DNA from 2 places in the Streptomyces lusitanus genome. Region 2 is predicted to be linked to the other one. Evidence: riboswitches for the same ligand, from Rfam matches in the RefSeq annotation. Region 2 holds a riboswitch; the other holds the start of a gene.
The links. A riboswitch is a leader RNA that binds a small molecule or an ion and turns the genes downstream of it on or off. The one in region 2 is predicted to bind S-adenosylmethionine.
Positions count from the first base shown of each region.

Region 1: it holds a riboswitch for S-adenosylmethionine, as region 2 does, so the genes downstream of both, thrC (threonine synthase) here and ACFOSY_RS20035 (aminotransferase class V-fold PLP-dependent enzyme) in region 2, are expected to answer to the same signal.

Region 1 is NZ_JBHRWL010000001.1:130,867-137,987, forward strand. It holds gene ACFOSY_RS00705 (DUF3263 domain-containing protein) at 1-37, shown strand, start outside; gene otsB (trehalose-phosphatase) at 202-1,062, opposite strand; gene ACFOSY_RS00715 (alpha,alpha-trehalose-phosphate synthase (UDP-forming)) at 1,273-2,661, opposite strand; gene ACFOSY_RS00720 (glucosyl-3-phosphoglycerate synthase) at 2,734-3,702, opposite strand; SAM riboswitch class I at 3,837-3,984, shown strand; gene thrC (threonine synthase) at 4,002-5,306, shown strand; gene ACFOSY_RS00730 (ubiquitin-like small modifier protein 1) at 5,414-5,689, shown strand; gene ACFOSY_RS00735 (cold-shock protein) at 6,120-6,323, shown strand; gene groL (chaperonin GroEL) at 6,718-7,121, shown strand, end outside.
Region 2 is NZ_JBHRWL010000011.1:452,019-459,139, reverse strand. It holds gene ACFOSY_RS20050 (response regulator transcription factor) at 1-649, shown strand, start outside; gene ACFOSY_RS20045 (SLC13 family permease) at 707-2,122, shown strand; gene ACFOSY_RS20040 (glycerate kinase family protein) at 2,136-3,296, shown strand; gene ACFOSY_RS20035 (aminotransferase class V-fold PLP-dependent enzyme) at 3,466-4,836, opposite strand; SAM riboswitch class IV at 5,009-5,125, opposite strand; gene trpD (anthranilate phosphoribosyltransferase) at 5,197-6,261, opposite strand; gene qcrB (cytochrome bc1 complex cytochrome b subunit) at 6,412-7,121, opposite strand, start outside.

The DNA.
Region 1 (7,121 bases), on a different contig from region 2:
GCGGCGGGTACGGGAGGCGCGGCGGGCGGAGCGGTGAGGTTGTCCTCCGGGGCTCCGCCCCGGACCCCGCTCCTCGAACGCCGGAGGGGCTGACTCCCAGCCCGTCCGGCGTTTGAGGACGAGGCCCGCCAGGGCCGATGGGGGTCTGGGGCGTAGCCCCAGGGACGGGAAGGGAAAGGGCGGCGGGGGCGAGAGACTCGCTCAGGCGAGCCGCTCCGCCAACGCCCGCAGGAGTCCCACCACCCCCGACGGTCCGTCGACCACCAGGTCGGCCCGTTCACGGAGTTCCGTGACCTCCTCGCTGCCACTGCACACCAGCACCCCCGGCGTCCCGGACCCCCGCAACTTGTCCACCGCCGTGAACGCCGCCAGATCCCCCAGATCGTCCCCGGCGTACAGCACCGACTCCGCCCCGATCTCCCGCGCGTACCTCAGCAGCGCGACTCCCTTGTCCATCCCCGGCGGCCGCAGCTCCAGCACCATCCGCCCCGGCTCCACGACCAGCCCGTGCCGCGTCGCGAGGTCCGTCAGCGGCTCGTGCAGCGCCTCGAAGGCGGCCTGCGGGTCGGACGCCCTGCGGGTGTGGACGGCGACCGCCCGCCCCTTCTCCTCGATCCACGTGCCCTGCCACGCTCCCACCCGGTCCAGCAGCCCGGGCAGCTCCGCGCGGGCGGCGGCGACGCCGGGGTGCGGGGCGGGTGCGGTGACGGAACCCGTGACCGCCTCCCAGCGCTCGGCGCCGTAGTGGCCGAGCACCACCAGGTGCTCGAGACCGGGGACGCCGGCGAAACCACCGTGGCGGACGGCCACGCCCGGCGGGCGGCCGGTGACGACGGCCACGGAGGCGACCTTCGGGGCGAGCGCGGCGAGTGCGGGGACGGCGTCCGGGTGGGCGCGGGCCTGTTCCGGGTCGGGCACGATCGGGGCGAGGGTTCCGTCGAAGTCGAGGCCGATCAGGGCTTTGCCCGGGTGGGCCAGGAGGGCGTCCAGGCCGTCGCGCCCGGCCTGCGTGGTGGGCGCCGGCAGGGCGCCGGGGTCGGTGGAGTCCGTATGACTGGCCATAGCCTCAACCTATCCACGCACCCGGGATGTCACGCCTACGGGGCGCGCCGCCGCCTGCGGGCAGTCGTGCCGCTTGGGGCGGCACGGGTGGGCGCAGGCGGCACCCTCCAGCGGGCCTGCACTTCGCGCCCGTGCGGCCACTGGGGTGCCGGGGGCTGTTGCATGCCGGGTGCGGGGCGTGCGGGGCTGGGCGCGCAGTTCCCCGCGCCCCTAGGCGCGGAGTGCCTCCAGTTGGTCCAGGAACCACCGTGCCGGAGGCAACGCCGTCGCCGCCGCCGCAAGCCGCTTGCACCGCTCCGTCCGCTCCTCCGCCCCCAGCGACAGCGCCTCGTGCAGCGCCTCCCCCGTCTGCACCACGTCGTACGGGTTGACGGTGATCGCGTCCTCGCCCAGCTCCTCGTGCGCCCCCGCCTCCCGCGACAGCACCAGCGCGCAGCCCGTGTCGGAGACCAGCGGGACCTCCTTGGCGACCAGGTTCATGCCGTCGCGGATGGGGTTGACGAGGGCCACGTCGGCCAGCCGGTACGCGGCGAGGGAGCGGGCGAAGTCGTCCTTGAGGTGGAGCAGGACCGGGCGCCAGCCCGGGGTGCCGTACCGCTCGTTGATCTCCTCCGCGACCCGCTCCACCTCCGCCATGTAGTCGCGGTACACCGCGAGGTCCTGCCGGGACGGATAGGCGAAGGCGACGTGCACGACGCGTTCGCGCCACTCCGGGTGGTCGTCGAGCAGCTGCCGGTACGCCAGCAGGCCCCGCACGATGTTCTTGGACAGCTCGGTGCGGTCCACCCGGACGATCGTCCGGCGGCCCTCGCCGATCTCCTCCCGCAGAGCGACGATCCGCTCCTCGACGTCCTGTTCGTGGGAACGGGCGCGCAGGAGGTCCGCGTCGGCGCCCAGACCGTGCACCCCGACACGCGTGTCGCCGAGCCCGCCGGCGAACCGCTCGCAGCACGCGGTGAACGCGTCCGCCCAGCGGCGGGTGAGGAAGCCGAGCCGGTCGGCGCCGAGCATCCCGCGCAGCACCTGCCGCGCGATGTCGTCGGGCAGCATCGCGAAGTACTCGGGCGGCGCCCATGGCGTGTGCGAGAAGTGCCCGATGCGCAGGTCGGGACGGAGTTCGCGGAGCATGCCGGGGACCAGGGTCAGGTGGTAGTCCTGCACCAGGACGGCCGCGCCCTCGGCGGCCTCCTCGGCCAGCGCCTCGGCGAACGCGCGGTTGTACGTCTCGTAGGAGGCCCACCGGCGGCGGAACTCCGCGTCGAAGACCGGCTCCAGCGGCGTCTGGTACAGCATGTGGTGGACGAACCACAGCACCGAGTTCGCGATCCCGTTGTACGCGTCCGCGTGCACGCCCGCCGGGATGTCCAGCATCCGCACGCCGTCCTCGCCGACCCCGCGCCGCACCGCCTCGCGGTCGCCGTCGGACAGCGCCGAGCACACCCACAGGGCGCCCGACTCGGGGCCGATGGCCGAGAGGCCGGAGACCAGTCCCCCGCCGCCCCGCTTGCTCCTCAGCGAACCGTCGTCCGCCACCGCGTACGACACCGGCCCCCGGTTGGAGGCGACCAGCACCTGAGCTGCACCGAAGCTTGAAGCCATACGCCTCAACCTAGCCCGGCCCCCCGGGCCTCAAACGTGCCGGTGCGTCACACCGGCCGGCGGCGGTCGCGGTCAGGCCACCTGGCGCGCCTGGTACTCCGCGATCTCCGCCATCGGCGGCCGCTCCTCGGTGTCCACCGAGTACGTGCGCGGCTCGAAGGCGTCCCCGGCGCGCTCGAACTGGGTCAGCGACGGCCGCAGCATGTGCGCGCGGGCCAGCCGCAGCTGCGCGGTGCGGTAGATCGCGGCGGCCATCCGGCCCAGCGCCTGCCCGTCCTGGTGCCGGTGCTTGCGCACGCCCACGTCCACCTGCGCCAGCGCGTCCAGGCCCACCAGGTGCAGGGCGTCGACCAGCATGCCCAGCTCGACGCCGTACCCGACGGGGAACGGGAGCCGTTCGAGGAGGCCCCGGCGGGCCGCGTACTCGCCGCCCAGCGGCTGCACGAACCCGGCGAGCTGCGGCCAGTGCATGTTGAGCAGCGGGCGCGCCATCAGCTCCGTGACCCGGCCGCCCTGCCCGGCGCCCGCGCCCGTGGTGCTCCCGTCGGCCCGGGTCAGCGGGCGGTCGTACATGGCCTTGACCAGCTGGAGGTGGGGGTCCGTGAGCAGCGGGCCGACGATGCCGGTGACGAAGTCGGAGGAGAAGTCCCTGAGGTCGGCGTCGACGAAGCACACGATGTCGCCGCGGGTCACGAGCAGCGACCGCCACAGCACCTCGCCCTTGCCGGGCACGGCCGGTATGCGGGGCAGGATCACGTCCCGGTGCACCACCCGCGCGCCCGCCGCCGCGGCCGCCTCGGAGGTGCGGTCGGTGGAGCCGGAGTCGATCACCACGACCTCGTCGACCAGCGGCACCTGGTGCACCAGGTCGTGCCGGATGACGGAGACGATGTCCCCGACCGTGGCCTCCTCGTTCAGCGCGGGCAGCACCACGCTCACCGTCTGCCCCGAGGCCCGTTTCGCCGCCAGGATCCGGTGCAGGGGACGGTCGGCCACCGACCAGGAGCGCTCGATCAGCCAGCGCTCGACTTCTTCCAGCACAGTCCGGGCTCCTCACTGGCCGGTGATCCATCTCGGGGTTCGGACTGCTCTCTCCGCCGTCCGGGCCTTCGGTTACAGTCTTGAGCAACGCCGAGGGACCCCGCATCTTGGGGTCGTGGCGCACAACTGAACACCGCTCATCCAGAGGGGCAGAGGGACACGGCCCGATGAAGCCCCGGCAACCCTCCAGTCGGTTCCTGTCACGCGGACGTGGCGAGGCTCCCGGCTAGGGAAGGTGCCAAATCCGTCTCACGGCGAAGTGCGTCGTGAGGAAGATGAGGAGAAAGGGCCTCGCCTCCATGGCTGTGCAGACCGCTGCAAGCACCACCGACAGCACCACCGACACCGCGAACTCCGTCGACCTGGGTCCGGCCGCCGCGCTGTCCTGCCGCGAGTGCGGCCACCGTGTGCCCCTCGGCCCCGTCTTCGCCTGCGAGGAGTGTTTCGGCCCGCTGGAGATCGCCTACGACTTCTCCGGGTACGACACCGAAGAGCTCCGCAAGCGCATCGAGGCGGGTCCCGCGAACATCTGGCGCTACGCGCCCCTGCTGCCCGTCCCGGCCGACGTGGCCGACAAGCCGAACATCAACCCCGGCTGGACCAAGCTCGTCCACGCCGACAACCTCGCCCGTGAACTGGGCGTCGACGCCGGCAAGCTGTTCGTCAAGGACGACTCCGGCAACCCCACGCACTCCTTCAAGGACCGGGTCGTCGCCCAGGCCCTGGAGGCCGCGCGCGCCTTCGGCTTCACCACCCTGTCCTGCTCCTCCACCGGCAACCTGGCCGGCGCGGTCGGCGCCGCCGCCGCCCGGGCCGGCTTCCGCTCCTGCGTGTTCATCCCGCACGACCTGGAGCAGGGCAAGATCGTCATGGCCGCCGTCTACGGCGGCGAGCTCGTCGGCATCGAGGGCAACTACGACGACGTGAACCGCTTCTGCTCCGAGCTGATCGGCGACCCGGCCGGCGAGGGCTGGGGCTTCGTCAACGTCAACCTGCGGCCGTACTACGCCGAGGGCTCCAAGACCCTCGCGTACGAGATCTGCGAGCAGCTCGGCTGGCGTCTTCCCGACCAGCTGGTCGTCCCGATCGCCTCCGGCTCCCAGCTCACGAAGATCGACAAGGGGCTCCAGGAGCTGATCAAGCTCGGGCTCGTCGAGGACAGGCCGTACAAGATCTTCGGCGCCCAGGCCGAGGGGTGCTCGCCGGTGTCCACCGCCTTCAAGGCCGGGCACGACGTGGTCCGCCCGCAGAAGCCGGACACGATCGCCAAGTCGCTGGCGATCGGGAACCCGGCGGACGGGCCGTACGTGCTGGACATCGCCCGGCGGACCGGTGGGGCGGTGGAGGACGTCACGGACGCGCAGGTGGTCGAGGCGATCAAGTTGCTGGCGCGGACGGAGGGGATCTTCGCGGAGACCGCGGGTGGGGTCACGGTCGGCGTGACGAAGAAACTGATCGAGGACGGGGTGCTGGATCCGTCCCTCACGACCGTGGTGCTCAACACCGGGGACGGGCTCAAGACGTTGGACGCGGTGGCGGGGACCGGGTTGACCGCGACGATCCGTCCCAGCCTGGAGTCTTTCCGGGAAGCCGGGCTTGTCTGAGTCGTTCGTCCGCGGGCCGGTGGGGGTTGTTCGCGCCCACGCGGCGGTAGCCGCAAATCGAACACCGCCCCGCGCCCCTGGGGTTGTCACCTGACCGGAGGTTCAAAGTGAGCGTTACCGTTCGTATCCCTACCATTCTGCGCACCTACACCGGTGGCAAGGCCGAGGTCACCGCCGAGGGGGCCACCCTCGGCGAGGTCATCCAGGACCTGGAGAAGAACCACACCGGCATCGCCGCCCGTGTCCTGGACGACCAGGGCAAGCTGCGCCGGTTCGTCAACGTCTACGTCAACGACGACGACGTGCGCTTCGAGCAGGGGCTGGAGACGGCCACCCCGGCGGGTGCCGGCGTCTCGATCATTCCGGCGGTCGCCGGCGGCTGATCATTACCTTCGGTAATGACCGTTACCGAGCGTTTACGGCGTTGCCCCCTCCGTGAGAGATGCGGAGGGGGCAATTCCATGGGGTTGAGCGCGGTAGAGTTGGGGAACGCGCTCCTGATCCTTGAATCAGGAACTGTGAATTCCTGCCGCGGACCCGACTGGATGTAGCCAAAGTGCGGGCTTCTTTCGCGGCTTTTGTCTTCTTTGCCCGGCCCGACTTGCCCTGAATTCTGGCGAATTTTTGCCACATTCCGGATCGCTGGCGTCCAGATTTCTCGTCCGATTGACCTGTTGCAGACGGCAGTTGGACAGATACATTCAGCCGCGGTCGACGCGTTCCGGCGCACGCCCCCAACCGTTGGGGGGTGAGGTCTGACCCGGGTCCGCGAAGTGTGGATCTGTGCAAGGGCCAGTAATAGGGGAGTTAGGCATGGCTCAGGGCACCGTCAAGTGGTTCAACGCGGAGAAGGGGTACGGCTTCATCGCGGTCGACGGTGGTGCGGATGTTTTCGTCCACTACAGCGCGATCCAGATGGACGGCTACCGCACCCTTGAAGAGGGCCAGCGGGTCGAGTTCGAGATCTCGCAGGGTCAGAAGGGCCCGCAGGCCGACATGGTTCGCGTCACCGCCTGAACGCGCTACCAGCAGCACGCGACATCTTCTGCCGGCGACAGGGCCCGCACCTTCCGGGGTGCGGGCCCTTCGTCATGCCGCCAGGCGCACGCGCCGTGCGCGCCGTGTTCGCCCCCGGCTGAGCGCGGGCGCGAACCCTTGGCGCGTCTGGCCCGTACGGCCTTGCGAGCCTCTTCTGTCGTGGCGCCGCTCCGTGGGTGTGCCTTGCACTCTCGGGGGTCGAGTGCTAATCATTGGCGTTAGCACTCTGAAGGTGAGAGTGACAACGAAGGACCGGGTCGGTGAGGCCCGCCAGGCCGGGTGGGGCAAGGAACCACACGGCGGGCGAGCCGTCCGTCGCGGGCGCGGGCGCGGTCCGAAGGAATCACCCCCAGTCCTGGAGGGACCACTTCACATGGCCAAGATCATCGCGTTCGACGAGGAGGCGCGGCGCGGCCTCGAGCGCGGCATGAACCAGCTCGCGGACGCCGTGAAGGTGACGCTCGGCCCCAAGGGCCGCAACGTCGTCCTCGAGAAGAAGTGGGGCGCCCCCACGATCACCAACGACGGTGTCTCCATCGCCAAGGAGATCGAGCTCGAGGACCCGTACGAGAAGATCGGCGCCGAGCTGGTCAAGGAAGTCGCCAAGAAGACGGACGACGTCGCCGGTGACGGTACGACCACCGCGACCGTTCTCGCCCAGGCCCTGGTCAAGGAGGGCCTGCGCAACGTCGCCGCCGGCGCCAACCCGATGGCCCTGAAGCGCGGTATCGAGAAGGCCGTCGAGGCCGTCTCCGCCGCCCTGCTCGAGCAGGCCAA
Region 2 (7,121 bases):
GATCGTCGAGGACGAGGAGCGCATCGCCTCCTTCGTGGAGAAGGGGCTGCGCGCCAACGGCTTCACCACCACCGTCGTCGGGGACGGCGAGGCCGGCCACGAGTACGCCCTGACCGGCGGCTTCGACCTGGTGGTGCTGGACATCGGGCTGCCCGGCCGGGACGGCTTCACGGTGCTGCGCGAGCTGCGTGAGGCGCGGGTGACGACGCCGGTGATCGTGCTGACCGCACGGGACTCGGTACGGGACACCGTGGCCGGCCTGGAAGGCGGGGCCGACGACTGGATGACCAAGCCGTTCCGGTTCGAGGAGCTGCTGGCCCGGATCCGGCTGCGGCTGCGCACGGCGGCCAGGGCGCCGGAGGTGACCGTGCTGCGGTCCGGCTCGCTCGGCCTCGACCTGCGCACCCGGCGCGCCCGCGCGGACGGACGCACGGTCGATCTGACGGCCCGTGAGTTCGTGCTGCTGGAGCTGTTCCTGAGGCACCCGGGCCAGGTACTGTCCCGCGAGCAGATCCTGTCCCACGTGTGGGGCTACGACTTCGACCCGGGCTCCAACATCGTGGACGTGTACGTGCGGGCGCTGCGCAAGAAGCTGGGCGCGGACCGGGTCGAGACGGTCCGCGGGATGGGCTACCGCCTCCCCGCGTGAAGTTCCCTTCATCTTCGGCTCATCGACGGCTCACGGCCCCGGTGGATCGTCGATGACGTGACGTTGACCCCCCGGCTGACCGCCGCCCTGTGCGTGGCCCTGTCGCTGTGCGCCCTGCTCGCGGTGCCCGGCACCTTCCCCGGCCTGAGCGGGGACGCGCGCCTCACCCTCGCCGTGTTCGCGCTGGCGACCTGCGCCTGGATCGGTACGCCGATCGACGACACGTACATCGCGCTGGGCGCCGGACTCGCCCTGACGGTGACCGGGGTGATCAGCAGCGACACCCTCTTCGGCACCCTCGGCGACTCGACGGTGTGGCTGCTGATCTGCGCGTTCGTGCTGGCGGCCGCGGTCGCACGGACCGGGCTCGCGGGTCGGGCGGCGACATTCCTGGTCGGCGGGGCGCGCACGGTACGGCAGCTGACGCACCTGACGACGGCGGCGCTGGTCGTCACGGCGTTCGCGGTGCCGGCCACCTCCGGGCGGGCCGCGCTCGCGCTGCCCGTGTTCCTCGCCCTCGCCAAGGCCCTCGCCGACCGCGCGCGGCTGGTGGTGATGCTGGCGCTGCTGTTCCCCACGGTGATCCTGCTGTCCGCGGTGGCGACCCTGATCGGCGCGGGCGCCCATCTGATCACCGTGTCGGTGCTGTGGGAGGCCACCGGGGAGCGGGTCGGCTTCACCGAATGGCTGCTGCTGGGGCTGCCGCTGGCCGTGGTGTCCTCCCATCTCGCCGCCGAGGCCGTGCTGTTGACCACCACCCGGCGCGCCGACCGCACCGGCCCCGTGCGGATCACCGCCGAGGAGATCCAGCGGCACAGCGACCGCCCGGTCACCGGCCCCTGGACGCAGGGAGAGAAGCGGTGCGCCCTGCTGCTGGCCACGGTGGTCGCCCTGTGGTGCAGCGAGCCCCTGCACCGGGTGTCCCCGGCCGTGGTCGCGCTGATCGGCGCGGTCGTCGCCGCCTCCCCCGCCCTCGGCACGGTGCGCCTGAAGGACGCGCTGAGGACGGTCCCGTGGTCACTGCTGCTGTTCATGGCGGCGACCATGGCGATGGGCGTGGCGCTCGCCGAGTCCGGCGCGGCCGACTGGCTGGTCGGCGGACTGCCCGCAGGCATCGGCCCGTTGACGTTCCTGGCGGTCGTCGTCGCCGTCAGCACGGCCGCCCACCTGGTCCTCCAGTCCCGGTCCGCGCGCTCCTCGGTCCTGGTGCCGCTGGTGGTCGCGGCGGCCGTGACGGCCGGGGTGAACCCGGTGACCGCGGCGCTCGCATCCACCGCCGCGGCCGGCTTCTGCCACACCCTGCCCGCCTCCGCCAAGCCGGTCACGCTCTTCGCGGAGATCCCCGGCACCCCCACCTACACCCCGCGCGACCTGCTCCGGCTGTCCGCCGTGCTGGCGCCGCTCACCGCCGCCCTCGTCCTGCTGTTCGCCGTCACCCTGTGGCCCGCGCTGGGCGTGCCGGTGACCCCCTGAGGAGTACGCAACCATGCTGAACCGAGTCGTCGTCGCCCCCAGCGGCTTCAAGGAGTCGCTGTCCGCCCCCGCCGCGGCCGACGCCATCGCGGCGGGCGTCCGCCGGGTGCTGCCGGACGCCGAGATCGACCGTGTCCCGCTGGTGGACGGCGGGGAGGGAACCGCCGCCGCGCTGGCCCGGGCGACCGGCGGCCGGCTGGTCGCCCTGGCCGCCACCGGCCCCGTCGGCGAACCGGTCGGCACCCACTTCGCCCTGCTGGGCGGGCAGGACACCGCGGTGGTGGAGATGGCGGCGGTCGCCGGCCTCTCCCTGGTCCCCCGCACCCGGCGCGACCCGGGCGCGACCACCACGTACGGCGTCGGGGAGCTGATCCGCGCCGCGCTGGACCAGGGGGTGCGGCGGATCCTGGTCGGCTGCGGCGACTCGGGCACCTCGGACGGGGGTGCCGGGGCGCTCCAGGCGCTGGGGGCGCGGCTGCTGGACGCGGACGGACGGGACTTGGCGTTCGGCGGAGGGGAGTTGACGCGCCTGGCGCGGGTCGACGCGACCGGGCTCGACCCGCGTCTCGGGGACGTGGAGCTGGTCGTCGCCTGCAACCCGTACAACGTGCTGTGCGGGGAGCGGGGGGTGGCGCGGGTGTTCGGGCCGCAGAAGGGGGCGACCCCGCGGCAGGTGGAGGAGCTGTCGGCGGGGCTGGAGAACTGGGCGCGGGTGCTGACCCGTGACCTCGCCGTCACCGGGGTCGATCTGCGGCTCGGACGCGGGACGGGCGCCTCCGGAGGGCTGGGGGCGGGGCTGGCCTCGCTGGGCGCGGCGCTCCTGCCGCGCTTCCCGGTCCTGCTGGACCATCTCGGTCTGGACGAGCGCCTCGCCCGGGCCGACCTGGTGGTCACCGCGGAGGGGGCGCTGGACCGTCAGACGCCTCGGGGGAAGGTGCCGGCGGAGGTGGCGCGGCGGGCGAAGCTGTCGGGGCGGCCGGTGCTGGCGCTGGCGGGGACGCTGGGGGAAGGGGCGGGGGAGGTGCCGGGGGTGGACGCGTGTCATGGCATTCTGCCGGGGCCCATGGAGTTGGCGGAGGCTCTGGTCCGCGGCGCGGAGCTGTTGACGGACGCGACGGAGCGGGCGTTGCGGATGATCGTCCTGGGAGCGCGGCTCCCGTCCACCCAGGGGTAGTTCGCCCCCGCCGCCCCTTCCCCTTCCCGTCCCCGGGGGCGCTGCCCCCGGACCCCCGCTCCTCAAACGCCGGAGGGGCTGGAAGTCAGCCCCTCCGGCGTTTGAGGAGCGGAGTCTGGGGCGGAGCCCCAGTTTCGGGACGGGAAGGGGCGGCGGGGGCGAGACCCTCCTACGCCCGCCCGGACGTGTCCGGGACGCAGCGGCCGTCCACCGTCCGGTAGGACCACCGCGCCCCGTCCCGCACCAGCTCCCGCACCGCCCGCACGAACCGCGCGACATGCTCCTCCGGCGTACCGGCCCCGAAACTCACGCGAATCGCGTTCAGCGCCCCCGCATCCGGCGCCCCGCACTCCCCCGCCCCACCGGTGTCCCCGCCCAGCAGCCTCCGCACCAGCGGGTGCGCGCAGAACAGACCGTCCCGCACACCGATGCCGTACTCGGCGGACAGCGCCGCCGCGAAGTGGGAGCTGTTCCAGCCGTCGACCACGAAGGACAGCACTCCGACGCGCGGCGCGTCCTCGCCGAACAGGGACAGGAACCGCACCTCCGGCACGTCCGCCAGCCCCTCCCGCACCGCCCGCACCAGCGCCTCCTCCCGCGCGGCCAGCGCGTCGAAGCCGGCCTCGGTGAGCGCCTTGCAGGCGGAGGCGATCGCATAGGCGCCGATGACGTTGGGCGAGCCGGCCTCGTGGCGGGCGGCGGTCTCGTGCCAGCGCACGTCCACGCCCCCGTCCGCGCGCCGGGCGACCGTACGGCTGGCACCGCCGCCGGCGAGGTAGGGCTCGGCGTCCCGGAGCCAGTCGGCGCGGCCGGCCAGCACCCCGGAACCGAAGGGCGCGTACAGCTTGTGCCCGGAGAAGGCGACCCAGTCGACGTCGAGTTCGCGCACGCTCACCGCGCGGTGCGGGACGAGCTGGGCGGCGTCCAGCACGATCCGGGCGCCGTGCGCGTGCGCGGCGGCGGCGAGTTCGCGCACCGGCCACAGCTCGCCGGTGACGTTGGAGGCGCCGGTGACGCAGACCAGGGCCGGGCCGTGGGGGTCGCGGGCGGCGAGGGCGCGCTCCAGGGTCGCGACGGCCTGCGCGGGGCTGTCGGGCGCGTCGAGGAAGGTCACCCGGCCGGCCCGCTGCCACGGCAGCAGCGCCGCGTGGTGCTCGGTCTCGAAGACGAAGACCTCGCAGCCGTCGGGCAGGGCCGCGGCGAGCAGGTTGAGGGAGTCGGTGGTGGACCGGGTGAACACCAGTTGGTCCTCGACGCGGCAGTCGAGGAACTCGGCGACGGTCCGGCGGGCGTTCTCGAACAGGTCGGTGGAGAGCTGGGAGAGGTACCCGGCGCCGCGGTGGACGCTGCCGTAGTAGGGGGCGTAGGCGGCCACGTCGTCCCAGACGCGCTGGAGGGCGGGAGCGCTGGCGGCGTAGTCGAGGGCGGCGTAGGTGACCTCCCCGCCGGTGACGAGGGGGACGGCGACGTCCCGGCCGAGGACGGGCAGCGGGGAGCGGACGGACGGGTCGGCGGCGACGGCGGCAGCGACAGCAGGCATGACAAAACTCCCGGAGGGCATGACGGATCCCCGCGCGAGCGGACGGCGACGGCGGCGCTCCAGCGCGAAGGAGAGATACGACAAGGGTGTGCGGAGGCGGGGCTCGACGCCCTAGCGCATTCGCTTGCTCACGGAAGACTCCTCGACGACCCAGGACCCCTGGTGTGCGAGGGGTCCGCGCTTGCCGTGAGCCTTGCTGCCCACGGCCTGGTCTTCACCCGGGGCACCCCGCCACGGACGGAGGGTTGCCGGACAGCCGGCCGGGGCCTGATGGCTGTCACTCATGACCTGGAAAGGAACGTACGTGAGGGGACGGCCGTCCCGCAACCCGTATCCGGATGGCGGAACGGCCGCTCATGCCTACGCGTTGGTGACGGCGACCCAGCGTTCGAGGACGCGCCGGGCGGCGCCGGAGTCGATCGACTCGGCGGCCTTCGCCATCCCGGCGCGGATCTGTTCGGTGAGGGTGCCCGGGCCCGGCTCCAGGGCGACCAGCGCCGCCGCCGAGTTCAGCACCACCGCGTCCCGCACCGGGCCCCGCTCTCCGTCCAGGAGCCGGCGGGCGACCTCGGCGTTGTAGGAGGCGTCGGCGCCGCGCAGCGCCTCCACCGGGACCAGGTCGAGGCCGACGTCCCGCGGGTCGAAGGTCTCCTCGGTGACCTGGCCGTCGCGGACCACCCACACCCGTGAGGTGCCGGTGGTGGTCAGCTCGTCGAGGCCGTCGTCGCCGCGGAACACCAGGGAGGAGTGACCGCGCCCGGCGAACACCCCGGCCATGATGGGCGCCATGCGCGGGTCGGCGACGCCGACCGCCTGGGCCTTGACCTTCGCGGGGTTGGCGAGCGGGCCGAGGAAGTTGAACACCGTGCGGACGCCGAGCTGGCCGCGGGCGGCGGCCACATGGCGCAGCGCCGGGTGGAACTTCACCGCGAAGCAGAAGGTGATGCCGGCCTCCTCGGCGACCTCGGCGACCCGGCGCGGGGTGAGTTCGAGGTTGACGCCCAGCTTCTCCAGGACGTCGGAGGCGCCGGACGCCGAGGACGCGGCGCGGTTGCCGTGCTTGACGACCTTCGCGCCGGCGCCGGCGACGACGATCGAGGACATGGTGGAGATGTTCACCGTCTTCGCGCCGTCGCCGCCGGTGCCGACGATGTCGACGGTGGCGCCCGGCACCTCGATCACGTTGGCGTGGTCGTACAGCGCCCGGACGCAGCCGGTGATCTCGTCGACGGTCTCGCCCTTGGCCCGCAGGGACACCGCGAAGCCGGCAATCTGCGCGTCGGTCGCCTCGCCGCGCATGATCAGGTCCATCGCCCAGGCGGCCTCGTCGGCGGACAGGTCCCGGCCGTCGAGGAGCTTGTTCAGCAGGGCGGGCCAGGAGCGGCCCGCCGCGGTGTCGCCTCCAGCGGGGGTCACAGCGCTCATGGTCGCTCCTGACGGTCGTAGGGGTGCCTGGGGACCGGACGGGTCCCGCACCCACCCTATCCAGCCCCAGGCACGGCGAAGGGCCCCCGTCCGCAGAACGGACGGGGGCCCTTGGCCGTCGTGTGGCGACGTGCGGAGCGACCGAGGGGATCAGTGGTGGCCGTGGCCGCTCGTGATCTCCTTGTACTCCTCGACGGTCGGCTTCTGGATCTGCGACTCCTCGCCGTAGAAGCCCTTGCTGAGCTTGGCGCGCAGCTTCTCGCCGGTCTTCACCTTGCGCCGGACGCCGTTCTCGTCGACCTCCGGGCCGAGCTCGAGCGGCTTGGGCTGCTCGTGCGCGGTGAGGGTGTACAGCTGCTCCTGGCTGAGCGGCTCGTGCACCTCGATGAACTCACCGTGCGGCAGGCGCTTGATGATGCCGGACTCGCGGCCGTGCAGCACCTTCTCCTTGTCCCGGCGCTGGAGGCCGAGGCAGATCCGCTTGGTGACGACGAACGCCAGGACCGGGGCGACGAAGAACGCGATCCGGACGAACCAGGTGATGGCGTTGATCGACAGGTGGAAGTGCGTGGCCCAGATGTCGTTGCCGCCGCCGATGAGGAGCACGAAGTACAGCGTGATCCAGGCGACGCCGAAGGCGGTGCGCGTCGGGGCGTTGCGCGGGCGGTCCAGGATGTGGTGCTCGCGCTTGTCGCCGGTGACCCAGGACTCGATGAACGGGTACACGGCGATGGCGACCAGGACCAGCGGGAAGATCATCAGCGGGATGAACACGCCCAGGACGAGCGTGTGACCCCAGAAGTTGATCTCCCAGCCCGGCATGACACGGATCAGGCCCTCGGAGAAGCCCATGTACCAGT